4 regions of the Serratia sp. NA_112.1 genome follow, and region 3 is predicted to be linked to each of the others. Evidence: predicted binding sites of a transcription regulator. Region 3 holds the regulator's gene; each other region holds the start of a gene.
The links. Region 3 encodes PhoB, which activates phosphate uptake and scavenging genes when phosphate is short. Its sites were predicted from a motif close to CTGTCATAAAACTGNCNNAT; they were not measured.
Positions count from the first base shown of each region.

Region 1: ACUTQ5_RS03030 (heavy metal response regulator transcription factor) is a predicted target of PhoB. The motif match lies at 1,999-2,018, and genes of this name have one in related genera.
Region 2: glpT (glycerol-3-phosphate transporter) is a predicted target of PhoB. The motif match lies at 1,015-1,034, and genes of this name have one in related genera.
Region 4: pitA (inorganic phosphate transporter PitA) is a predicted target of PhoB. The motif match lies at 1,265-1,284, and genes of this name have one in related genera.

Region 1 covers NZ_JBQZFO010000001.1:598,581-604,494, reverse strand. Annotated here, with positions in the region: gene ACUTQ5_RS03035 (heavy metal sensor histidine kinase) at 1-1,266, opposite strand, end outside; gene ACUTQ5_RS03030 (heavy metal response regulator transcription factor) at 1,263-1,934, opposite strand; gene ACUTQ5_RS03025 (hypothetical protein) at 2,075-2,701, shown strand; gene ACUTQ5_RS03020 (cytochrome b/b6 domain-containing protein) at 2,716-3,321, shown strand; gene ACUTQ5_RS03015 (molybdopterin-dependent oxidoreductase) at 3,314-4,081, shown strand; gene ygbI (DNA-binding transcriptional repressor YgbI) at 4,248-5,012, opposite strand; gene ltnD (L-threonate dehydrogenase) at 5,294-5,914, shown strand, end outside.
Region 2 covers NZ_JBQZFO010000009.1:58,807-64,720, reverse strand. Annotated here, with positions in the region: gene glpT (glycerol-3-phosphate transporter) at 1-860, opposite strand, end outside; gene glpA (anaerobic glycerol-3-phosphate dehydrogenase subunit A) at 1,226-2,869, shown strand; gene glpB (glycerol-3-phosphate dehydrogenase subunit GlpB) at 2,859-4,130, shown strand; gene glpC (anaerobic glycerol-3-phosphate dehydrogenase subunit GlpC) at 4,127-5,326, shown strand; gene ACUTQ5_RS16930 (DcrB family lipoprotein) at 5,374-5,914, opposite strand, start outside.
Region 3 covers NZ_JBQZFO010000001.1:130,998-136,911, reverse strand. Annotated here, with positions in the region: partial or broken gene ACUTQ5_RS00710 (5-methyltetrahydropteroyltriglutamate--homocysteine S-methyltransferase) at 194-382, opposite strand; gene ACUTQ5_RS00705 (PstS family phosphate ABC transporter substrate-binding protein) at 684-1,622, opposite strand; gene phoR (phosphate regulon sensor histidine kinase PhoR) at 1,639-2,955, opposite strand; gene phoB (phosphate response regulator transcription factor PhoB) at 2,980-3,669, opposite strand; gene sbcD (exonuclease subunit SbcD) at 3,871-5,103, shown strand; gene sbcC (exonuclease subunit SbcC) at 5,100-5,914, shown strand, end outside.
Region 4 covers NZ_JBQZFO010000015.1:7,196-13,109, reverse strand. Annotated here, with positions in the region: gene pitA (inorganic phosphate transporter PitA) at 1-1,259, opposite strand, end outside; gene ACUTQ5_RS20450 (NAD(P)/FAD-dependent oxidoreductase) at 1,559-2,758, shown strand; partial or broken gene ACUTQ5_RS20445 (DMT family transporter) at 2,948-3,139, shown strand; gene ACUTQ5_RS20440 (Lrp/AsnC family transcriptional regulator) at 3,136-3,558, opposite strand; gene ctlX (citrulline utilization hydrolase CtlX) at 3,702-4,628, shown strand; gene ACUTQ5_RS20430 (response regulator transcription factor) at 4,620-5,231, opposite strand; gene ACUTQ5_RS20425 (Wzy polymerase domain-containing protein) at 5,234-5,914, opposite strand, start outside.

The sequences.
Region 1 (5,914 bases), 470 kb from region 3:
GGCGCGGTAGAAACGGTCGAACAACTTATCAAGATGGGCCGGGGCAATAGCCGGCCCCTGATTAACCACCTGTACAACCACTTCGCCAGTCTGCTGATTGAGGGTTTGCAGCAATATCTGGCTGTTCTCATCGGCATAACGCACCGCATTGGCCACCAGATTGCTCAGTGCACGCTGGAACAGCATGGCATCCGCCAGCAATTGCCCTTCGCCCTGACAAACCAGCGTAATGCCGCGTTCTTCCGCCAGGCCTTCAAAATAATCCGCCACCCGTTGCAGCTCATGCGCCATATCAAGGCGACTGACGTTCAGCACCGCCTGCCCCTCGCCGGCACGCGCAAGGAACAGAATATTTTCTACCATGCGTGAAATACGTTCCAGTTCATCCATGTTGTTCGACAACAGGGTTTCATACTCTTCCACGCTGCGTGACTGATACAGCGCCACCTGACATTGCCCCATTAGCGCGCCCACCGGAGTGCGGATCTCGTGCGCCAGATCGGCGGAAAACTGCGTCAACCGTTGATAGCCTTCGTTCAGGCGATCGAGCATGGCATTAAACGAACGAGTCAGTTGCTGCAATTCCTTCGGCGCTCCCTGCTCGCTCAGGCGAGTCGACAGTGTATTCGGTGTGATCACCGCCGCCTGCGCCGCCATACGCCATAACGGCTGCAACCCACAACGCATCACCCAATACCCCAGCAATGCAATCAGCACAAACGCCATCGCCACCGCGGCCACAATTCGCCAAAGATAACGAGCCAGCATCTTCTGTTCATTGACCAACACATGTGCGGCCGAGATTTGCAGTAGGCGGCCGTCCTCCAGTTTGACCAACGCCGATACGGCCCGCAGTGGCACGCCCTGTGGCGTTTGCCCCCCCTGCACAGCACTCAAGCGCTGCGGCGTGCCAACCGGCGTCGGGACTATCGCCGGCAAACTCAACCTGGCCGGGTTAACGTTGATTAACGGTTTTTGCCCCGCTAGCTGAAAAATCAGTACGTCCTGTTCGTTACCCAGCATATTTTCGAACAGGCCGGTATTCGCCGTCAGCCGCTCGAGAGGAAAGCGCCGGCTCAGTAAGTGGCGAAAATACTCCACCCGTCCGGTGACCTGTAAATCGCTGCGGATAGTCATCTCCTCGCGCATCGCGCTATACAGGTACCATCCTGCGCTACTAACCACCAGTGCCGCCACCAGCGCAAACAGCATCGCACTGCGCAGCGTCAACGACAGCGCCCGCCAACATTGTGCCAAAGCCTTCATGAGCGCGGCTCGCAAACGTAGCCGATGCCGCGCACGCTGTGGATCAACTTGACGTCAAATGGCCGATCAATCTTGGCGCGTAGCCGCTTGATCGCCACATCCACCACGTTGGTATCGCTGTCAAAGTTCATATCCCAGACCTGCGAGGCGATCATGGTGCGTGACAACACCTCTCCTTCGCGGCGCACCAACAGATGCAGCAACATGAACTCTTTGTTGGTCAGCGGGATCACCTGTTCCTGCCGTACCGCTTTGCGGCGCAGGACGTCAAGCTGCAGATCGGCAATCGCATAGTGGTCGGCCTCACGTACCGTGCCGCGCCGCAATAGCGTGCGCAATCGCAACACCAGTTCAGTGAAGGAAAAAGGTTTGATCAGATAATCATCGGCCCCCAGCTCCAGGCCATGAATACGATCCTGCACCCCGTCGCGGGCGGTCAGAAACAGAATCGGCACGTCGCTTTTCTTGCGCAGTACCTCAATGATCTGCCAGCCATCCAGCCCTGGCAGCATCACGTCGAGCACAATGGCGTCGTAAGCATCCTCAAGCGCCCGAAACAGGCCGTCGGTGCCGTTACGCGCCAAATCGACGCTATACCCGGCCTCACTCAGCCCTTTCTTCAGGTAATCACCCGTGCTGATGTCGTCTTCAACTACCAATATCCGCATTGTCGCCACCTCATTACGCCAGCCGAAATATTAGCAGCTTCGGCAGACATGCTTGATGACATTAATGTCATTAAACGGACATGGTGCTGTCCCTGTTGTTCAACCATGCTTAACCGGCAACCTAAACAGAGGAGAACATTATGATTACCCGTCATCGTTTTGCCGGTTTACTGCTGTCCACCCTGATGCTGTGCAGCGGAGCCGCCGCTGCGGCTCAAACACCAGGGAAAGTGATTGCTCCACTGCGCGGCACTATTGATCAAGTGACCGACAGCAGCCTGCAGGTTACCGACCGTAAAGGGGAGAAGGTCAATGTCAAACTCAACGACCAGACAAAGGTGTTGAGCGTTTCAAAAGGTACGCTGGATGACATTAAACCGGACAGCTTTATCGGCACCGCCGCAGTACCCCAAGCGGACGGCAGCCTGAAAGCGCTGGAAGTCCACGTCTTCGCCGCCAGCCTGCGCGGCACCGGTGAGGGCCATTCGGCCTGGGAATCTGCCGACGGCAAGGTGGATACCATGACCAACGGCACCGTCGGTAAACTGGTTAAATCCAACGGCAGCACTCTGACCGTAACCTACGGCAACCAGCAGAAAACCGTTAACGTGCCGGAAGATGTGCCAATCGTGACGCTTGATCCCGGCGATCGCAGCCTGCTGAAACCCGGCGCGCACATCGTGTTGTTCTCCGCCACTGACGATAAGGGTGAACGCGTCGCCACCCGCATTTCTGCCGGCAAAGACGGCACCGTTCCGCCGATGTAACTCGGGAGCCAATGATGAAAACCAACGCGCCGCGACCGGTGCACCGCTGGCCGGTACGCCTTACCCATTGGATTAATCTGTTTGCCATGGTCTGCATGTTCATGAGCGGCTGGGAAATCTACAACGCCTCACCGCTGTTCGGCTTTCTCTTCCCGCCGCAGGTTACGCTCGGTGGTTGGCTGGGGGGCGCGATTGGTTGGCATCTGGCGGTCATGTGGCTGCTGGCAGGCAACGCGCTGTGCTATTTCCTGTGGAGCCTGTTCAGCGGCCATTTCCGGCGGGATCTGCTGCCGCTCACCGCCGGTATGTTACGGCGCGATATCTGGCAGGCGTTAACGCTGCGGCTAAAGCATCAGCACGGCCGTTATAACGCCATTCAAAAGCTAATGTACCTCGGCGTGCTGGTTCTCGGGCTGTTGCTGGTGCTCTCCGGGCTGGCAATCTGGAAACCTGTGCAGTTACAAGGGCTGGTAAGCCTGTTCGGTGGTTTTGACACCGCGCGTTACGTGCACTTTTTCGCTATGTCCGGCATTGGTTTATTTGTGGTGATCCACCTGTTGATGGTGATGATCGTGCCGCGCACGCTATGGGCAATGATTACAGGTGGCAAGCATGAGTGATAAAAAACAGCGCCCTGTGGCACTCACACTTGAGCCGGCGCAAAAGAAACAATTGGTGAATCTGCAGCGCCGCCTGATGCTGCGTTCCGGTCTGACATTGGGCGGTGTCGCTCTGCTGACCGGCTGCAACCTGCAGGACGGTGATCAGGTCGATAAAGTATTGTGGGCAATGTCACGCTGGAACGATCGGGTACAAGCCTGGCTGTTCAACGGTCAAAAGCTGGCACAGACCTATCGTCCGGATCAGATTACCGATCCCTTCCCGTTCAATGCGTTTTACCCCGCGTACAACGTGCCGGAATTGGATCTCGCCGGCTATCGGCTAGAAGTCTCCGGCAAGATAGAGAAAAAAGCGTCCTGGACGCTGGAACAGCTGCAGCACCTACCGCAGCAAAGCCAGATAACCCGCTTGATCTGTATCGAAGGCTGGAGCGCCATCGGCCAATGGGGCGGCGTGCCGCTGCGTAACTTCCTGCAGCACGTCGGGGCGGATCTGAACGCGCGCTATGTTGGCTTCAAATGCGCGGACCGTTATTACTCCAGCATCGACATGACCACCGCGCTGCATCCGCAGACCATTCTGGCGCTGGACTTCGGTGGCAAAGCGCTGCCGGCAGATTACGGTTACCCGCTAAGGCTGCGGGTACCCACCAAGCTGGGGTTCAAGAACGCCAAACATATCGCCGCTATTTTTGTCAGCGATACCAACCCCGGCGGCTACTGGGAAGATCAGGGCTATAACTGGTTCAGCGGTATTTAGTTTTCTGCGCAACACTGCGCAGGATCCCCGCTGATGGCTGGCTCGATGATCCACCGCGACCGCTCAGAAGAAATGCCATAATCCTCGGCAGTTGGCCAATAGCTTCATGGTAGGGGCGCTGCAGGCTGCGCCCTATCACATAATAATGAGTAACACTTTTAGCCACTCACTCTCCGGCCGTCATCAGCGTAATATTCGCCTGCAGGATCGCCTCGCGCGCGGCGGCGGGCAGGTTGTCATCGGTAATAATCGCATCAAATACCGTTATCGGCAGCGCCAGATAAGTGGCGATTTTACCGTATTTAGAAGTATCGCTGAGCAGAATGCAGCGGCGGCTGACATCCACAATGACTTTCTTGACCACCACCTTGTCTTCGTTCGGCGTCGACAACCCGCGCATCCCCCATGACGAAGCGGAAATAAACGCCAGATCGATAAACAGCCCGCGCAATGCCTGTGCTGCCGCTTCCCCCACGCAGGAGCGATTTTCACGGCAGACGGTACCGCCAGTGTGAATGATTTTGCACTGGCTGTGCTCAATCAGGTAACCCGCAATCACGAAATCATTGGTGACCACCGTCAGGTCATCGCGATCGCTAATGTGCCTGGCCAGCGCCAGCGTCGTGGTACCCGCATCCAGATAGATACAGCTGTCAGCGGGTATCTGCCGGGCAGCCAACTGCCCGATGGCCGCTTTCTGCTGGCTGTACATCCCTTCCTTGTCCTGATGCGAAGGCTCAATCGCCACCCGTTCTGCCGACTGCACGCCACCCGACACCGCCAGTACCGCGCCCTGCTCCTCGAGCTTTTGCAGATCGCGGCGAATGGTCATGTGCGACACCCCCAGCCGCTCGGTCAATTCTGCAATGCTGACCACTCCGCGTTCTGATACCAGCGCTAAGATTTGTTGATGGCGTTCTACAGGTATCACGGTTCCCTCTCTTTACCGCAGTGATAATAATTGTGATTTTACGTCAATTTTCGCTCGGCGAAAGCCTGCTGTTTTCAGGCCGTGAAGTTGCACATGTTATCTGTGATTTAATTTTAATATTTTAAAACAAACAGATAGAAAAGAATTCATATTATTGGCTGATGTGAGCCTCATCCATTCACTGTTAATAATTGTGACAAAGATCGCTGATGACACACCAAAAAGCGCTTATATTTAACACAACAAAACAAATTATAACTAAAGTTAACATGAGGTGCAGTATGACACAGCCAGCGGATTTTGCAGTTTGCATCGTAGGATTAGGTTCGATGGGCATGGGAGCGGCAAAGTCGTGCATTAATGCGGGGCTGACCACCTACGGCGTCGACCTTAACCCGCAGGCGCTGACCACCTTGCAACAGGCCGGAGCAAAACAGGCTGCCACCTGCGCGGATGACTTTGCAGCCGAGCTGGATGCCTTGCTGCTACTGGTGGTCAACGCTGCCCAAGTGAAACAGATCCTGTTTGGCGATAACGGCCTGGCCGCGAAGCTGAAACCGAATACGCCGGTGATGGTGTCTTCCACCATTTCTGCGGCCGATGCCAAACAGATCGAACAGCAGTTGCTGGCCCTGGGCCTTAACATGTTGGACGCCCCGGTTTCCGGTGGTGCAGCCAAAGCTGCCGAAGGCCAGATGACGGTGATGGCCTCCGGTGCCGCATCCACTTTCCGGCAGTTGCAACCGGTGCTGGACGCTATTGCCGGTAAGGTCTACCGCATTGGCGAAGAGATTGGTCTGGGAGCTACGGTGAAAATCATCCACCAACTGCTGGCCGGGGTACATATCGCCGCCGGGGCCGAGGCCATGGCGCTGGCCGCCCGCGCCGGCATCCCGCTGGAC
Region 2 (5,914 bases), on a different contig from region 3:
GCGAAGTGTTTCACTTCTTTCAGGTAGGTCGGTGACCAGTCCAGAATGCCGTAACGCAGCAGATAAACGAACACGTTGGCTACGGCGATGTACCACAGCAGTTTGTTCGGCAGGATGTACTGCATGAAGATCTGCTTGGCCGTCAGCTCTTCTTCCGCTTTCTCGCTGTAGTCGTCCGGGTAATCGTTTTTGTATTCTTCGATCGGCGGCAGGCCACAGGATTGCGGGGTATCACGCATCAGGGCGAAGGCGATCAGAGCAACCAGGATGGCGCCGAAGGCCGGCATATACAGCGCTGCATGCCAGTCGTTGAACCAGGCCATGCCCAGCAGGAACAGCAGTGGCGGCAAACCGCCACCCACGTTATGGGCGCAGTTCCAGACCGAAACGATGCTGCCGCGCTCTTTCTGCGACCACCAGTGCACCATGGTACGACCACATGGCGGCCAGCCCATCCCCTGGAACCAACCGCACAGGAACAGCAGCACGAACATGACCGCGATGCTCGAAGTCGCCCATGGCACGAAGCCCATGAACAGCATCACCGCAGCAGCCAGGATCAGGCCGGCGGGCAGGAACACGCGTGGGTTGGAGCGGTCAGAAACCGACCCCATGATGAATTTGGAAAAACCGTAGGCGATGGAAATACCGGACAGGGCGAAACCGAGGTCGCCGCGGCTGAAGCCCTGGTCGATCAGGTAAGGCATGGCCAGGGTGAAGTTCTTGCGCACCAGGTAGTAGGCGGCATAACCGAAGAAAATCCCCATAAAAATTTGCCAGCGCAATTTACGGTACAGCGGGTCGACTTTGTCGACCGGCACACGGGAAATGTGTGCTGCCGGCTTAAAAATACTCAACATGAGCGCCTCCGATGGCTTTATCTAGTTATCACATCAATATGATCTTTTACGTTCATTTGATGATTGAGCGGATATCGAATGTGGTGTTTTTTTGTTCCATAACGAGCGTCATCCTAGTCAAATCAGCCTGGTGTCGCTGTGATGAATGGCGCATTTGTTACACTTTTATGAAACACCGGCGGATTTTGAGCGATTCGTTAACGTTATGAAATAGAAAAACGCCTGAAAATCGTGATTATGATCACATTCATGGTTTTTTGTGGACATTTGGTTTTCGTTTTGAGTTCGTTATTGTTCCTTATCAAACAAAGCCCCCAATGAATGTGGCTCAATAGGTGAATAACTACAGATTCTGAGAGAGTCTCATGAGCAGCCATTCATCGGATAACGAAACGGATGTGATCATCATTGGCGGTGGTGCGACCGGTGCGGGCATTGCTCGTGACTGCGCGCGCCGAGGCCTGCGTTGTATACTGCTGGAGCGTCACGATATCGCTACCGGTGCCACTGGGCGCAACCACGGGCTGCTGCACAGTGGAGCACGCTATGCGGTGACCGACGGCGAGTCGGCGCGTGAATGCATAGAAGAAAACCAAATCCTCAAGCGCATTGCGTACCATTGCATCGAGCGTACCGATGGGCTGTTTATTACGCTGCCGCAGGATTCTCTGGCCTACCAACAACAGTTTATTGCCTCCTGCCACAGTGCCGGTATCAACGCCGAAGCGATTGACCCACAGTTGGCGCTGCGTCTGGAGCCAGCGGCCAATCCGGCGCTGATCGGCGCGGTTCGCGTGCCGGACGGCACTGTCGATCCCTTCCGTCTCACAACCGCCAATATGCTCGATGCCCGAGAGCACGGTGCGCAGATCCTCACCTATCATCAGGTGGTCGGTTTACTTCGCGCTGGCGATCGTGTAACCGGAGTGCGTGTTTTCGACCATCAATCTGCGCAGCGCTACGATATTCATGCCGAAGTGGTCGTCAATGCCGCGGGCATCTGGGGCCAGCAGATTGCGGAATATGCCGATCTGCGCATTCGTATGTTCCCGGCCAAGGGCGCGCTGTTGATCCTCGGCCATCGCATCAACAACATGGTGATCAATCGCTGCCGCAAACCGGCGGACGCCGATATTTTGGTGCCGGGCGACACCATCTCGGTGATTGGCACCACCTCAACCCATATTGATTATGACCAGATCGACAACATGCTGGTGACGCCGCAGGAAGTGGACATTCTGATCCGCGAGGGGGCGCTGCTGGCGCCGGAGCTGGCGCAGACGCGTATTCTGCGAGCCTATGCCGGTGTGCGGCCACTGGTAGCCAGTGACGACGACCCCAGCGGCCGCAACGTCAGCCGTGGCATCGTGCTGCTCGATCATGCCAGCCGCGACGGCCTGGAAGGCTTTATCACCATTACCGGCGGCAAGTTGATGACCTACCGGCTGATGGCGCAGTGGGCGACCGATAAAGTGTGTGAAAAGCTCAGGTTGGATAGCCCCTGTACCACCGCGCAGGAAGCCTTGCCCGGCTCCCGTCAGTCGGCGGAAGAAACGGTGCGCAGCGTGGTTTCCCTGCCTGCCAGCATTCGCGGCTCGGCGGTTTATCGCCACGGCGACAGGGCCAGTCAGGTACCGGCCGGCGATCGGCTGGATAACAGCCTGGTGTGCGAATGTGAAGCGGTCACCGCCGGTGAAGTGCGTTATGCGGTGAACTCCCTCACCGTCAATAACCTGCTCGATCTACGCCGCCGTACCCGTGTCGGCATGGGCACCTGCCAGGGGGAGCTCTGCGCCTGCCGTGCCGCCGGGCTGTTGACGCGTTTTAACGTCACTACCCCGCAGCAGTCTATCGATCAGCTATCGCATTTCCTTAACGAGCGTTGGAAAGGGGTGAGACCGATCGCCTGGGGCGATGCGCTACGTGAAAGTGAGTTTACCAGCTGGGTTTACCAAGGATTGTGCGGGCTCGATGCCCGAGGGGATCAGGAGGCCGATGATGCGATTTGACGTAGTGGTGATTGGCGGCGGACTGGCAGGCATGACCTGCGCTATCAGGCTGGCGGAACAGGGCAAGCGCTGCGCCGTGGTCAGTTCTGGCCAAAGCGCACTCTATTTTTCATCCGGATCGCTTGATCTGCTGGCGCAGTTGCCCGATGGCACCCCGGTGGAATCACCGTTGATGGCGCTACCGGCACTTGCGCTACAGGCACCACAGCATCCTTATTCGCTGATGGGCGCTGAAAGGGTAGCCGGACTGTCGGATGACGCGGCCCTGCTGTTGCAACGTTGTGGTTTGAGCCTGCAGGGCAGCAGTGAACGTAATCATCTGCGAGTGACTCCGCTGGGTACGCGCCGGGCTACCTGGCTTAGTCCACAGGCTATTCCGGTCACGCCGTTGGACGGCGAACTGCCGTGGAAAAATATTGCAGTGATCGGCATTGAAGGATTTTTGGATTTTCAGCCGCAGTTGGCCGCCAGTTCCCTGACGCAAACCTTGGGTATCAAGGCTGAAGTCGCTTATATGCACTTGCCGGCGCTGGATCGGCTGCGCAACAACCCCAGTGAGTTCCGGGCGGTGAATATCGCCAGAGTGCTGGACCTGCCGGAAAACCTGACGCCGGTGGCGGAAGAAATGCGTCGGCTGGCCGCTGATGCCGAGGCGATTTTTCTGCCCGCCTGTCTGGGGCTGGAAGATGATAGCGCACTGGCCGCGTTGCAGGCGGCGCTGGGTAAACCGATTCTGCTGTTACCGACGTTGCCGCCTTCGGTTCTGGGTATGCGCCTGCATCAGGCGCTGCGTTCGCGTCTGCAGCAGCTGGGCGGCGTTTTTATGCCGGGTGACAGCGTGCTGCGGGCAGATATTGACGCCGGGCAAGTCACTGGCCTCTATACCCGCAACCATACCGATATCCCGCTGCTGGCGCAGCAGGTGGTGCTGGCCAGCGGTAGTTTCTTCAATAACGGGCTGGTGGCGGATCTTGACGGTATACGTGAACCGGTATTTGGGCTGGATGTCGACAGTCGTGCGGATCGCGCAGACTGGAGCCATCGCAATCTATTTGCTCCGCAGCCCTATTTGCAATTTGGCGTACGTACCGATAACCGGCTGCGTGCCTTAAGGCAGGGGGAGCCATTGAGCAACCTGTATGCCATCGGCGCAGTGACCGGCGGCTATGATCCCCTGCAGCAGGGCTGTGGTGCGGGTGTTTCGCTGCTTGGGGCGCTGTACGTCGCGCAACAGATTGCGGCACAGGAGGAGCGTCCATGAGCCTGCACAAAGATAATAGTTTTGAAAACTGTATCAAATGTACCGTCTGCACTACCTATTGTCCGGTGGCCAAGGTGAATCCGCTCTATCCAGGGCCAAAACAGGCGGGGCCGGACGGCGAGCGCCTGCGACTGAAGGATCCGGCGCTGTATGATGAGGCGCTGAAGTATTGCACCAACTGCAAACGCTGTGAGGTGGCCTGCCCGTCCGACGTCAAAATCGGCGACATCATTCAGCGTGCCCGTGCCGACTTTGCCCAGACCAAGCCCACGCTGCGTGACGCTATCCTCAGCCATACCGATCTCATGGGCTCGTTGTCGACGCCGTTTGCGCCGATTGTTAATGCCGCTACCGGGCTTAAACCGGTGCGTGCCCTGCTCGACAAGGCGCTGAAAATTGACCATCGGCGTGAATTGCCAAAGTACTCGTTTGGTACCTTCCGCCGCTGGTACCGTCAGCAGGCGCAGGCCCAGCAGCGTTATGCCGATCAGGTGGCGTTCTTCCACGGCTGCTTCGTCAATTACAACCATCCGCAACTGGGCAAGGATCTGATCAAGGTGTTCAATGCGATGGACATCGGCGTGCAGTTGCTCAAGCGGGAGAAATGCTGCGGTGTACCGCTGATCGCCAACGGCTTTATTGCCCAGGCAAAAAAACAGGCTAAGGTTAACGCCGAATCGCTGCACGAGACGGTACTGGAGCGGGGGATCCCGGTAGTGGCGACCTCCTCGAGCTGTACTTTTACCCTGCGTGACGAGTACCCACACCTGCTGGACGTGGACACCTCGGCGGTGCGTGAACGCGTGGAGCTGGCGACGCGCTACCTTTACCGCCTGATCAATCAAGGGCGTCAGTTGCCGCTGAAGCACACGCCGTTGCGGGTGGCTTATCATACGCCATGCCATATGGAAAAAATGGGCTGGACCGCCTATACGCTGGAGCTGTTACGGCAGATACCGGGGTTGGAACTGGTGGTGCTGGATTCGCAGTGCTGCGGTATTGCCGGCACCTATGGTTTTAAATCGGAGAACTATGAGACTTCGCAGGGGATTGGGGCGTCGCTGTTCCGCCAGATAGAGGAGAGCGGGGTCGATTTGGTGGTGACGGACTGCGAAACCTGCAAATGGCAAATCGAGATGTCGACCAGCAAGCGCTGCGAACATCCGATCACCCTGCTGGCGCAGGCATTGGCTTGAGGGCGCAGCAGTGTGAACTGCGCCCTATAGGCTGAGTCAGTAAAAGTTTACTTTTTCAGTTTCAGCGTGTTGATGATGCCTTCGGCCTCGCTCTGCGCCTGCTGCTGGTTATCCGCCGGCAGCGTCACCTGAATAGTCAGCATGTTGTTGTCCAGCGTGCCGATCAGGATAGAGGAGTAGGCTTTCTCACCGCCGCTGGTGATGATGCTGTCCAACTGACGTAGCGGAACACCGTTAACGTCTATGGCTTTGTTGGTGATCACCTGCAGGTTGGCGTCGCGTGAGCGCTGGGTATCTTCCAGACGCTTGCTCAGGGTTTCCAGGCTGTCGGCAGTCTTGTCGCCGAGGATCACGATCAGCGCGCGCTGGCCGGTACTGTCGGCGTAAACGTGCATGTTGTTCGCCTGATTACCCAGCTTGCCGCTTTGGTCCGCCATGCCCGCTGGCAGGGTGAACGCCAGCTTGCCATCCAGCAAGCTTACCTGTTGCCCGGCTGGGGCGCTGGCTGCGGCATCTCCTGCCGATGCCTTGGTGTCTTTGGTGTCGCCGTCACAGGCCGTCAGGCCAAGCACTAACAGGCTGATACCC
Region 3 (5,914 bases):
ACAAAAAGCAGAGTTATAGACCAGATAATCTTCCCACACCAGTCGATCATAGTGGCTATCAATAAATATACAATACATGATTTGTATCATTTTTGAGCAACGCATTCACAAAACGTGAATCCTATGGTTAACCACCGCGCGAAAACGCCAATAAACAGCCAGTTTTCGCGCGGTCTGAACGAATTTTTCGCTACTACCAAACCTGCCGGACGATATTCACCACGCTTTGCAGTTTATTCCACTGCTGTGATTCACTCAGGCTGTTGCCCTCTTCGGTCGAGGCAAAACCGCACTGGGTGCTGAGGCAAAGTTGGCTATGGTCGACAAACTGCGCGGCCTCCTCAAGACGCTGTTTCACCTGTTCAGGAGCGTCAATTTCGCCTCGTTGAAACTGTTGACGAGCAGTTTTCAGCGCTGCGGGGCGCAACAGACTGCCGACAACGTCAGCGTGAAAGCGTGGTTGCAATCGCACATATTATGACTCCCGGTAAGCAGGTAAAAGATCGGGCCTTTACCACAGTAATTGACAGTTTGAATTATTACGCCAGGCCATTATGGACATCCAGACTTCTAAATGGATAGAAGGTATCCTGTCATAGCGACTGCCGGGCAGTAATAGAAGAATTTTCATCGGTAGCGATGAGAAATTCATGTTGAGGGCAAATCAACGCCCCGAGGGAAATTTATTGCAGACCTAACGCCTGACGGGTTTTCTGCAAAGTAGCAGCAGGCAGCGGCAGATAGCCGTCATGGTTCACCAGGTTTTGCCCGGTGTCGGAAAGCACGCGATCGAGAAATGCGGCGGTCAGCGGCTCCAACGGCTGGTTGGGCGCTTTGTTAATGTAAATATACAGGTAGCGCGACAATGGATAGCTACCGTTGCGCACGTTGACGTCGTTGGGGACAACATAATTCTCGCCGGACTCGGCCAGCGGCAACAGCCGCACACCGCTGGCGCGAAAGCCAATGCTGGCGTAACCGATACTGTTCAGCGAACCGGCCACCGCCTGCACCACCGAGGCAGAACCGGGCAGTTCATTGACCCGTGGCATAAAGTCTCCGCCACACAGCGCACGCAGTTTGAAATAGCCATAGGTGCCGGATGCCGAATTACGCCCAAAGCGTTGCAGCGCACGCTGCTGCCAATCGCCTTTCAGCCCCAATTCCCCCCAACGCGTCACCGGCTGGTTTTCACCACAGCGCAGGGTAGCGGAGAAAATTCGGTCAAGCTGCTGCAAATTAAGACCGCGTAGCGGGTTGTCCTGATGGACCAACACCACCAGCGCATCGACGGCGACCGGCACTGCCAGCGGCGCATAGCCATAGCGGTGTTCGAATGCCGACACTTCCGCCGCCTTCATCGGCCGACTCATCGGCCCCAATTGCGCGGCCCCCGCAGCCAAAGCGGTCGGCGCAGTTGAAGAGCCTGCGGCCTGGATCTGCAAATTAACGTTGGGATAATGCTGGCTGAAGTCTTGTGCCCATAGCGCCATCAGGTTCGCCAGCGTATCGGAGCCGACGCTCGACAGGTTGCCGGACAGCATACCATCCGGCTGCGCTAACGCGCCACGGCTCGCCAGCAGCGCCAGGCAAAGCAACAGCCCTCGGATCATTCGGATCATACCAGCCTCTCGCGCGTTAATTTTTCACCGCATTCTCTGACAAAGCTGCGGGAACAATCAACCGGTTAGGCAAGGTAAAGATGAATCGGGTGCCAATGCCCTGCTCACTGAGGATCTCCAGCCGCGCGTCATGGTGGCTGAGCGCATGCTTGACGATCGCCAGCCCCAACCCACTGCCGCCAGTCTGGCGTGAACGGGCTTTGTCGACACGATAGAAACGTTCGGTCAGGCGCGGAATATGCTCGGCGGCGATGCCCGGCCCATTATCACTGACCTGGAACTGCGCACCGTTTGGCGTCTGTTGCCAGCTCACCTCAATATTGGTGCCCTTTGGCGTGTGATTGACGGCATTGTACACCAGGTTTGATACCGCGCTGCGCAGTTGGTCATCGTTGCCGAACACCTTGAGCTGTTCGTTCACCCGGAAGCTAATCTCATGGTTGCCGCTGCTCAGCGACTGCGCTTCGCGTTGCAACACCCGCAACATCAGCGGGATATCTACCCGTTCGTTCATATCGACGTTAGGTGCCGCCTCAATGCGCGATAGCGTCAGCAGCTGTTTGACCAGCCCATCCATACGCCGGGTCTGCTCTTGCATGGTGCCCAGCGCTTTGCCGCGCAGCGAGCCATCCAACTCTTCGTCGCTCATCATCTCCAGATAGCCCTGCAACACCGTGAGCGGGGTACGCAGCTCGTGGCTGACGTTGGCGAAGAAGTTACGTCGCGCGCCTTCCAGCTGGCGCATTTGGGTGACATCACGCGCTACCATCAGTAATTGCCCTTCGGAATAAGGCATCACGCGGAATTCGACGTAGTGCTCATTGTTCAACTGCAACGTCAACGGACGGGAAAACTCCTGCTGTTGCAGATAATGACTGAACTCCGGATAACGCAGCAGGTTAAGGATGTGCTGACCATTGTCTTCCGGCCAGCGGAAGCCCAGCAGGTGCTGCGCCAAACCGTTACACCAGAAGATATTGCCTTCGACGGTGGTCATCACTACCGCATCGGGCAGCGATTCCGCGCCGCTGCGGAAGCGTTTGATCAACAGCGCCAGCTCACGCCGCCGACGGCGATTACGCTGCTGCATCTGATACAGGCCGTAAAACAGCGGTTCCCAGCTCCAGCGCCCGGGTGGCGGCGTCATGCTGCGGTCAACCCACAGCCAGTGGGAAAGTTTGAGTTGGTTGTAGAAATTCCATGCCAGCGCCGCCAGCACGGCGGCCAGTAGCAACCAAGGCAGATAACCGAAAATCAGCCCCAGCAGTAAGGCAGGCAAGCAGAAAAGGGCCAGCTCCAGGGCCAGCCTCTTCCAGGATAGACGTTCTAGCACGGCATATTCTCCAGCGCGTCGCGATCAATAACGCGTTGAGAATCGGTAGCCGGTGCCCCGAACGGTTTGAACCATTTTGTCATGACCACTGGTCTCTAACGCCTTACGGAGCCGACGGATATGCACGTCAACGGTGCGGTCTTCCACATAAACGTTAGTGCCCCAGACGTGATTAAGCAACTGTTCGCGGCTATAAACACGCTCTGGATGAGTCATAAAGAAGTGCAGCAATTTGAACTCGGTCGGCCCCATATCCAGCGCCTGCTCGTTGGCCATCACCCGGTGTGAGGAAGGATCCAGGCTCAGCCCTTGCATTTCAATCACTTCTTCCACCGCCATCGGTGAAATGCGGCGCATTACCGCCTTGATGCGCGCCACCAGCTCCTTCGGCGAGAAAGGTTTAGTGATGTAATCATCCGCCCCAACTTCCAGGCCACGGACACGGTCTTCTTCTTCACCGCGAGCGGTCAGCATCATCACCGGAATATCGCGGGTCATAGCTTCACGCTTCATATGTTTAATAAACTGAATGCCGGAACCTCCGGGTAACATCCAGTCGAGCAACACTAAATCAGGGAACGGCTCAGACAGGCGCGTCACTGCGCTGTCATAATCCTCAGCTTCCAACGGTTGGTAACCATTCTGTTCCAACACAAAGCACACCATCTCACGGATCGGCGCTTCGTCTTCCACCACCAGTATGCGTCTTGCCATCGTCAATCCTGCCAATGTGTTAGCGATCACAGTTGATTGCGGGCGCCATTATGCGTCAGTTTTGTGACAGATTTATGAAATAAATAGCCTTGAAAAAACCTGCCTGTTACAGGCAGTAAGCATAGCGATTATTTCTAATCACGCAGAAACATCATATTCCCTTTATAATCCCCGCCATTACCCTATCGCCCCGGGAGTGTCATGCGCCTGATCCACACCTCTGACTGGCATCTTGGCCAGTTTTTTTTCACCAAAAGCCGCGCCGCCGAACATCAGGCTTTTCTGCGCTGGCTGATTGAGCAAATCGAGCAACAGCAGGTGGATGCGCTGATCGTCGCCGGGGACCTGTTCGATACTGGTTCGCCGCCAAGTTATGCCCGCGAGCTGTATAACCGTTTCGTGGTGGAACTGCAGCGCACCGGTTGCCAGTTGGTGGTGCTGGGCGGCAACCACGACTCCGTGGCAACCTTGAATGAGTCGCGTGAATTGCTTTCCTGCCTGAATACCACCGTGATTGCCAACGCGCAGAGCGAAACCGAACAACAAATTCTGGTGTTGAATCAGCGCGACGGTCAGCCGGGTGCGGTGCTGTGTGCCATCCCTTTCCTGCGCCCACGCGATCTGCTCTCCAGCCGCGCCGGCGAGTCCGGAGTGCAAAAACAGCAGGCGCTGCAAGAGGCTATCGCCGACCATTATCAAAAGCTGTATCAGGCGGCCTGTACACGTCGTGATTCACTGGGCTTGCCACTGCCGATTATTGCCACCGGCCATCTGACCACCGTGGGCGTCACCACCTCCGATTCGGTACGCGATATCTACATTGGCACGCTGGACGCCTTCCCCGCGCAGGCCTTTCCGCCGGCTGACTACATCGCACTGGGTCATATTCACCGCGCGCAGAACGTCGCTAAATCCGAGCATATTCGCTACAGCGGCTCGCCGATCCCTCTCAGTTTTGACGAATTGGGCAAAGCCAAAAGCGTATTTATGGTGGATTTCAGCGCGGACGCTCTGCAACAGATCACTGCGCTGGAGATCCCCAGCTTCCAACCGATGCAGCTTATCAAAGGTGATTTGGCACAGATCGAGCAACAATTGCAGCAGTTCGCCGATTATCAAGGCGAATTCCCGGTGTGGCTGGACATTGAAGTGGCAACACAGGACTACCTTAGCGACATTCAGCGCCGCATCCAGTTACTGGCCGATCAACTGCCGGTAGAAGTGGTGCTGTTGCGCCGCAGCAAAGAACAGCGACGTCAGGCCATTGAACAGCAGGACAAGGAAACGCTCAACGAACTGAGCGTCAACGAGGTGTTCGAGCGGCGGCTGGCGCAGGAGCCTGAAATGGCCGAACAACGTCGGCAACGAATGAGCCAAATGTTCCAGCAGGTGGTCGAGTCCGTGCGGCACAACGACCAGGAGCCGAGCCAATGAAAATCCTCAGCCTGAGGTTAAAAAACCTCAATTCCCTGCAGGGCGAATGGAAAATCGACTTTACTGCCGAACCCTTTGCCAGCAATGGGTTATTCGCCATCACCGGACCCACCGGCGCAGGAAAAACCACCCTGCTGGATGCTATCTGCCTGGCGCTGTATCACCAGACGCCGCGGCTAAACGTCACGCCGAGTCAGAACGAGCTGATGACGCGCCACACCGCCGAATCGCTGGCTGAGGTCGAATTTGAAGTCAAAGGGGTCGGCTACCGCGCCTTCTGGAGCCAGCGCCGTGCCAAAAATGCCCCAGACGGTAACCTGCAGGCACCGAAAGTGGAGCTGGCGCTGCGTGAAGACGGAAAAATCCTGGCGGACAAGGTACGCGACAAGCTGGATATGACCGCCGCAATCACCGGGTTAGACTTCGGCCGCTTCACCAAATCGATGATGTTATCCCAGGGGCAGTTCGCCGCCTTCCTCAATGCCGATGCCAATGACCGTGCCGAACTGCTGGAAGAGCTGACCGGCACCGAGATCTACGGCCAGCTTTCCGAACGGGTTTTCGAACAGCATAAGCAGGCCAAGGCCGATTTGGATGCGCTGCATCAACGCGCCAGCGGCATTGAACTGCTCAATGACGAACAGCGTCAACAATTGGAGAGCCAGTTGGTTGAGCTGGGGACGCAGGAGAATGCCCTTGGCGAACAGGCCCGCCTGCAGCAGCAGGCGCTGAACTGGTTACAGCAGTGGCAACAAACTCAGCAAAAACAACAGGAATACCAACGCAAACTGAACGCGGCGCAGCAGGAACA
Region 4 (5,914 bases), on a different contig from region 3:
GTCATGCCCTTCTTACCGATTTTCTCGCCAATGGTGGTGGCAACACGCTGCCAGCCGACCATGGTACCGAGTGACAACGCCAGAGCAACCGCGACGATAATCCAGATCGGTGCATACTCAACGGTTTGCAGCAGATCCTGACGCAGGTTTTTCAGGAAACGTTGGTCCTGGCTCGAGGTTTCCGGCAGCTTGGCAATCTTGTCTGCGGTGTCTGTTACGCACATCAGCAGGCGACGCAGGTGGCTGCGCTGTTCTACCGAGAGTTGATCGTAACTTTGCAGATTGTTCAGCAACCCGGAGGTAAGCTGAATGGCCGGCATGGCGCGGGCACTGTCACAGTGGAACTCGACGGGTTTATCCGGCGATACGTCCTCGTCCGGGCTTGGCACCAGCGGAGTGAGGGCGACCACGTGCGATAGGGCATCGCTGTGCTGCTCGTAATATTGCTGTAGGTGGGCCACGGCATCACGCGTACGGGTGATGTCATAACCGGTTGCATTCATATTGAGCACGAAGCCGGCCGGCGCAACGCCGATCAGCACCAGCATAATCAAGCCGATACCTTTCTGGCCGTCGTTGGCGCCGTGCGAGAAACTAACGCCGATAGCCGACAGGATCAGAGCGATACGGGTCCAGAACGGCGGCTTGCGTTTGCCGTCGACCTTTTCACGTTCCGCAGGGGTCATGTGGATACGCTGGCGTTTCTTGGTGCCACTCCAATAGCGGCGCAAGGCAAACACCATCAACCCGGCGACCATCATGCCAACCAGCGGCGAGATGAGCAATGACAGGAAAATACCGATCATTTTCGGGACGTTAAGCGCATCCACCACCGAAGTGTGGGTCATCAGTGCGTTGGTCAAACCCACACCAATAATTGCGCCAATCAGCGTATGAGAGCTGGAGGCCGGCAGACCGAAATACCAGGTGCCGAGGTTCCAGATGATAGCCGCCAGCAGCATGGAAAAGACCATGGCTAATCCGTGTGCTGAACTGACGTTCAACAACAGATCTGTTGGCAACAGGTGAACAATGGCGTAAGCAACACTCAAACCACCGAGCATTACGCCAAGAAAGTTGAACAAACCAGCCATCACGACCGCAAGTTGCGAGCGCATGGCACGGGTATAAATTACTGTAGCAACCGCATTGGCCGTATCATGAAAACCGTTAATGGCTTCATAAAACAACACGAACAACAATGCGAGAATTAACATCAGGCCGGTATGGAAATCCAGGCCAGCGAACAAATGCAGCATAAGCGTTACGCCAGTTTGTGGACATGAACGCCGCGCATTATCCGTGACAACCGGGGCTGGGGAAAAGGAAAATATGACGTTTTTTTGATTTAGATATGACGAAATGATGGCGTTGCCATGACAAAGATATGAAATATCAGCGCGTTATGCTGTTTGGCCCGCTGTAATATTTTCTTACTATGGCGTTGTCGGCGCCATGGCTTTACAATCTGCCGCCGTAAAGTTGCCGGTTACCGGTGGCGATTCGGCGTAATATGGCGGCCTTTTGTCGCGATTGTGGTTTTTATAGAGAGGCGCAGGTGGAACAGTTTGATGTCGTGGTGATAGGTGCGGGCGCAGCGGGTATGTTTTGCGCGGCGCAGGCAGGGCAACTCGGTCGCCGGGTACTGCTGCTAGACAACGGCAAAAAACCGGGCCGCAAAATCCTGATGTCCGGCGGCGGACGCTGTAACTTTACCAATATGTACACCGAACCGGCCGCTTACCTGTCCAATAACCCGCATTTTTGTAAATCGGCACTGGCGCGTTACACCCAGTGGGATTTTATCGATCTGATTAACCGCCACGGCATTGCCTACCACGAGAAAACGCTCGGGCAGCTTTTCTGCGACGACTCGGCACAGCAGGTGGTCGAACTGTTGGTCAAAGAGTGTGAACTCGGCCAGGTGACGACGCGCCTGCGCAGCGAAGTACTGGCGGTGGAAAAAACGCAGGAAGGATTCGAACTGGCGCTGAATGGCGAGAAGGTGAGTGCTCGCTCACTTGTAGTGGCCAGCGGCGGTCTGTCGATGCCGGGACTGGGTGCGACGCCGTTTGGCTATAAGCTGGCGGAGCAGTTTGGCCTGAAAGTGCTGCCGACGCGCGCCGCTCTGGTGCCTTTCACGCTGCATAAACCGCTACTGGAACACCTGCAAACCCTGTCTGGCGTCTCTGTGCCGGCGGTGATCACTGCCGAAAACGGCGTCAGCTTCCGCGAGAGCCTGCTTTTCACCCACCGCGGCCTGTCCGGCCCGGTGGTATTGCAGCTTTCCAGCTACTGGCAACCTGGTGAGTTTGTAAGTGTTAACTTACTCCCTGCGCTTGATTTGGCGGGATTCCTCAACGAACAACGCCAGGCACACCCGAATCAAAGCCTGAAAAATACCCTGGCATTGCACTTGCCGAAACGTTTGGTGGAGTGCCTGCAGACGTTAGGGCAATTACCGGAAGTCACGCTGAAACAGTTGAACCCGACGCAGCAGGCTGCGCTGGTAGAAACCTTGCAGAATTGGCGCGTGCAACCCAACGGCACCGAAGGCTACCGCACGGCGGAAGTGACGCTAGGGGGTGTGGATACCAAAGAGCTGTCTTCCAAGACGATGGAGGCCACCAAGGTACCGGGTCTGTACTTTATCGGCGAAGTGGTGGATGTGACAGGGTGGTTGGGGGGCTATAACTTCCAGTGGGCCTGGAGCTCGGCCTGGGCCTGCGCTCAGGCGCTGGCAGTACAGGGGCAGTAAAGCCTGGCGAGTGGCAATATAGATTGCGCTTCTGCCAGTTGATGGGAGGCGCTTTTATCTAAATCCGATTAATTCAACAAAGCCGTAATGGGAACCATTTTCATTAAATACGCGCAGGTCTATCAGTGCGATAAACTTCATCTTATTACATTAATAGTGATATGCATTTCCTAGTTTTTCTTTGCTAAAGCAATCAGGGCCATTCCCCTGGGCATTGCTTATGCGCTATGGGAAGGCATTGGCATTGTGCTGATCGTTTCTTTGAGTTATCTGCTGTTTAATGAGTCGGTATCGCCCCCCAAGCTGTTGGGTTTTTTATTCATTATCTGCGGTATTGCCTGTTTAAAATTTGGGATAGTCAAACCTGCCGTGAACCGTTAAGCCTTATGCGTCGACAGCAGGATGCTGGTCTCGGTGCCGGCAATGCCGGCAATGCGCCGGATGCGGCCCAAAATTTTATCGAAGCTCTCCAGGCTGTCGGTGCGGATCTCCACCAGAATATCCCACTTGCCGTTGGTGGTGTGCAGGGTGAAGACCGAAGGTTCACCGCGCAGTTGCTGCAACACGCTGGGTGCCTTGGTGCCTTCTACCGCCACGCACATCCAGGCGCGGATGCGGTTATGCTCCACGCCCGGTTTAATGCGGATGGTATAGCCGGTAATGATCCCCTGTGCCTCCAGTGCCTCAATTCTTTTTTGCACCGTAGCGCGGGAAACCCGCACCTTGTTGGCGATCTCGGTGATGGAGGCACGGGCGTTTTCGCGCAGCAGCGCGAGGATTTGGCGATCGGTATCATTCATGTTGGCAATGTGTCAATGAGTTGTGGCAATTTGTAAAAATATAGAGCAATTTAATCGTTTTTCACACTGACTGGTTTCAAATTGATTATCCATAATGGTGTCACGCCAGCCCCTGGCTAATCCTGAACCCGGTGATAAATAACATGCAAACCACCCAATCCGTTTTTATGATCAGGCCGTCTGGCTTTACCGCTAATCCGGAAACCCGGCACAGCAATTTTTTCCAGAAAATCACCGAGGAACATGAGGATCATGCTGCTGGGGCCGTCATTGCCTTTAACGGCTACGTTGATGCATTACGGCAGGCCGGTGTCGACGTCAGGGTGATGGATGAGATTGAAGGACAGGAAACCCCGGACGCATTATTTCCCAATAACTGGATTGCCCTGATGGCGGATGGCACCTTGTTCACCTTTCCGATGGAAGCCGTCAACCGACGACGAGAGCGTCGCCAGGACATTATTGCGCAGCTCGCCAATGACTTTGTGGTTGAACGGCGTGTCGATCTTTCTGCCCACGAGCTAGCCGGGCGCTTTCTGGAAGGCACCGGCTCGCTGATCTTGGATCGTCAACACCGGCTGGCTTACTGCTGCCAGTCGTCCCGCAGCTCGCCGGAGGTTGGCCACGAATTTGAGCGCCACTCGGGTTATCAGATTGTCTGGTTTGACGCCGTGGATGCTAATAATCAGCCGATCTATCACACCAATGTGATGATGAGTGTCGGAGTGCAATACGCCATAATTTGCCTTGAAAGTATTCGCAGCGAGGCGCAAAAAAACGCGCTGGTCGCAACGCTGGAACGCAGCGGGAAAACCATTATTGACGTCAGTTTCACTCAGATGGAAGCCTTCGCCTGCAACGTACTGGAACTGCGAGCCGGGGACGATAGCCCGGTCTATGCCATGTCGACCCGCGCCTGGGCCAGTTTCACCCCGCAACAGCAGGCGCTGATAGGCGACTATGCCCGGCTGGCGCTGGGGCCAATTGACATTATTGAAGATCTTGGCGGTGGTGGCGCACGCTGCATGCTGGCGGAGATCTTCCTGCAAAAGAAACCGCTGTCAGTTTAATCCCATCTGATTTAACAGCATTTTGTTCAGCTCGGTGTTTTTGCGCACATTCAGTTTGCGCATCGCCGAGCGCTTATGGGCGCTGATGGTCTTCTGGCTGCGGTGCAGCATACCGGCGATGGTGCAGGCGGACATGCCGGTGCTCATCAGTCTCAACACTTTCTTCTCGCAACTGCTTAGGGCGGCGATGCGACACTGCCGACATTTCCAGATACCGCTTGCATGCAATGCCACCCAGGGTTGTTGGCAAAACTGTTCCAGCGCCATCTGCAATTTGTTGCGGATCGTCGCGGTAGTGTCACGACGGTTAATGCTGAACAGCGCCGGATGGGCGTGTGAATAACGGGTGTCGCGATCATCAAGGATCAGCACAGTCATTTGCCGGTGACGAGGTGTCTGGTGCGGGCTTTGATAGCAACGTGCGCAGCCGCAAGCCTCTTCCAGAGTACGAAACACGATTTCTATCGGTTCCAGATTTTGCAGATCGACCGAATATCTACGGCTGCTGGTGTTCAGGTCATACAGATATCCTTCCAGCAATAGCCGTAAGCCGAATTGATAAAAGTTATCGCTGCCCAGTAGGGTGAACTGAATATTAAGCATGATTACTCCTCAAAACGCATATCGTGCGGGAACAGTCGACGAGCCTGATGTTGCAGTTCGGCGGCCCGCTGGGGTTGTTGCAGTAGGCGGCTGACCGTCACCAGATTGATGTAGATATTGGCGTCTGGCCGCACGCGGATTTCGTTTTCTGCCCATTGCCGGTAATTCAGCAACGTGGCGGCATCGCGGGTTTGCGGATATTGCAGCAGCCGCTGTAACTGGACGTCGTAGTCATAACGTACCTGCCAGGGCGTCGGCGTTATCACCCGGCTCATGGGGCCAAACTGCCGCAGGCCGGTTTTCTCTACCGCAGTAATGATCAGCGCACTGTGCAGACCGTTGAGCAGATAGGGCAGGATCAATAAGGCCGCGGCACCGGTGAGCAGACGCACTGTCTGTTGTGGCCGAAGAGGCAACCGCCAACGGCGGCGTATGTCACCCGCGCGCAAGATTGCCAGTAGCAGCACGGCGTGGGCAGCGGAAAGATAAAGCGGGTACTCCACCATCATATGCAACAGGATCGGCAGTGCCGCCATCCAGGGGGCTGGGCGCAGTGGCAATACTCGGGTGCGTTGCAGTAAGTGCCATAATCCCCAGCCAACCATGGCAATGCCGCTCAGGCTTAGCAGGCCACCTTCGATGCCCCACAGTAAAATTTCGTTGTGCGGGTGGCTGATGGCGAC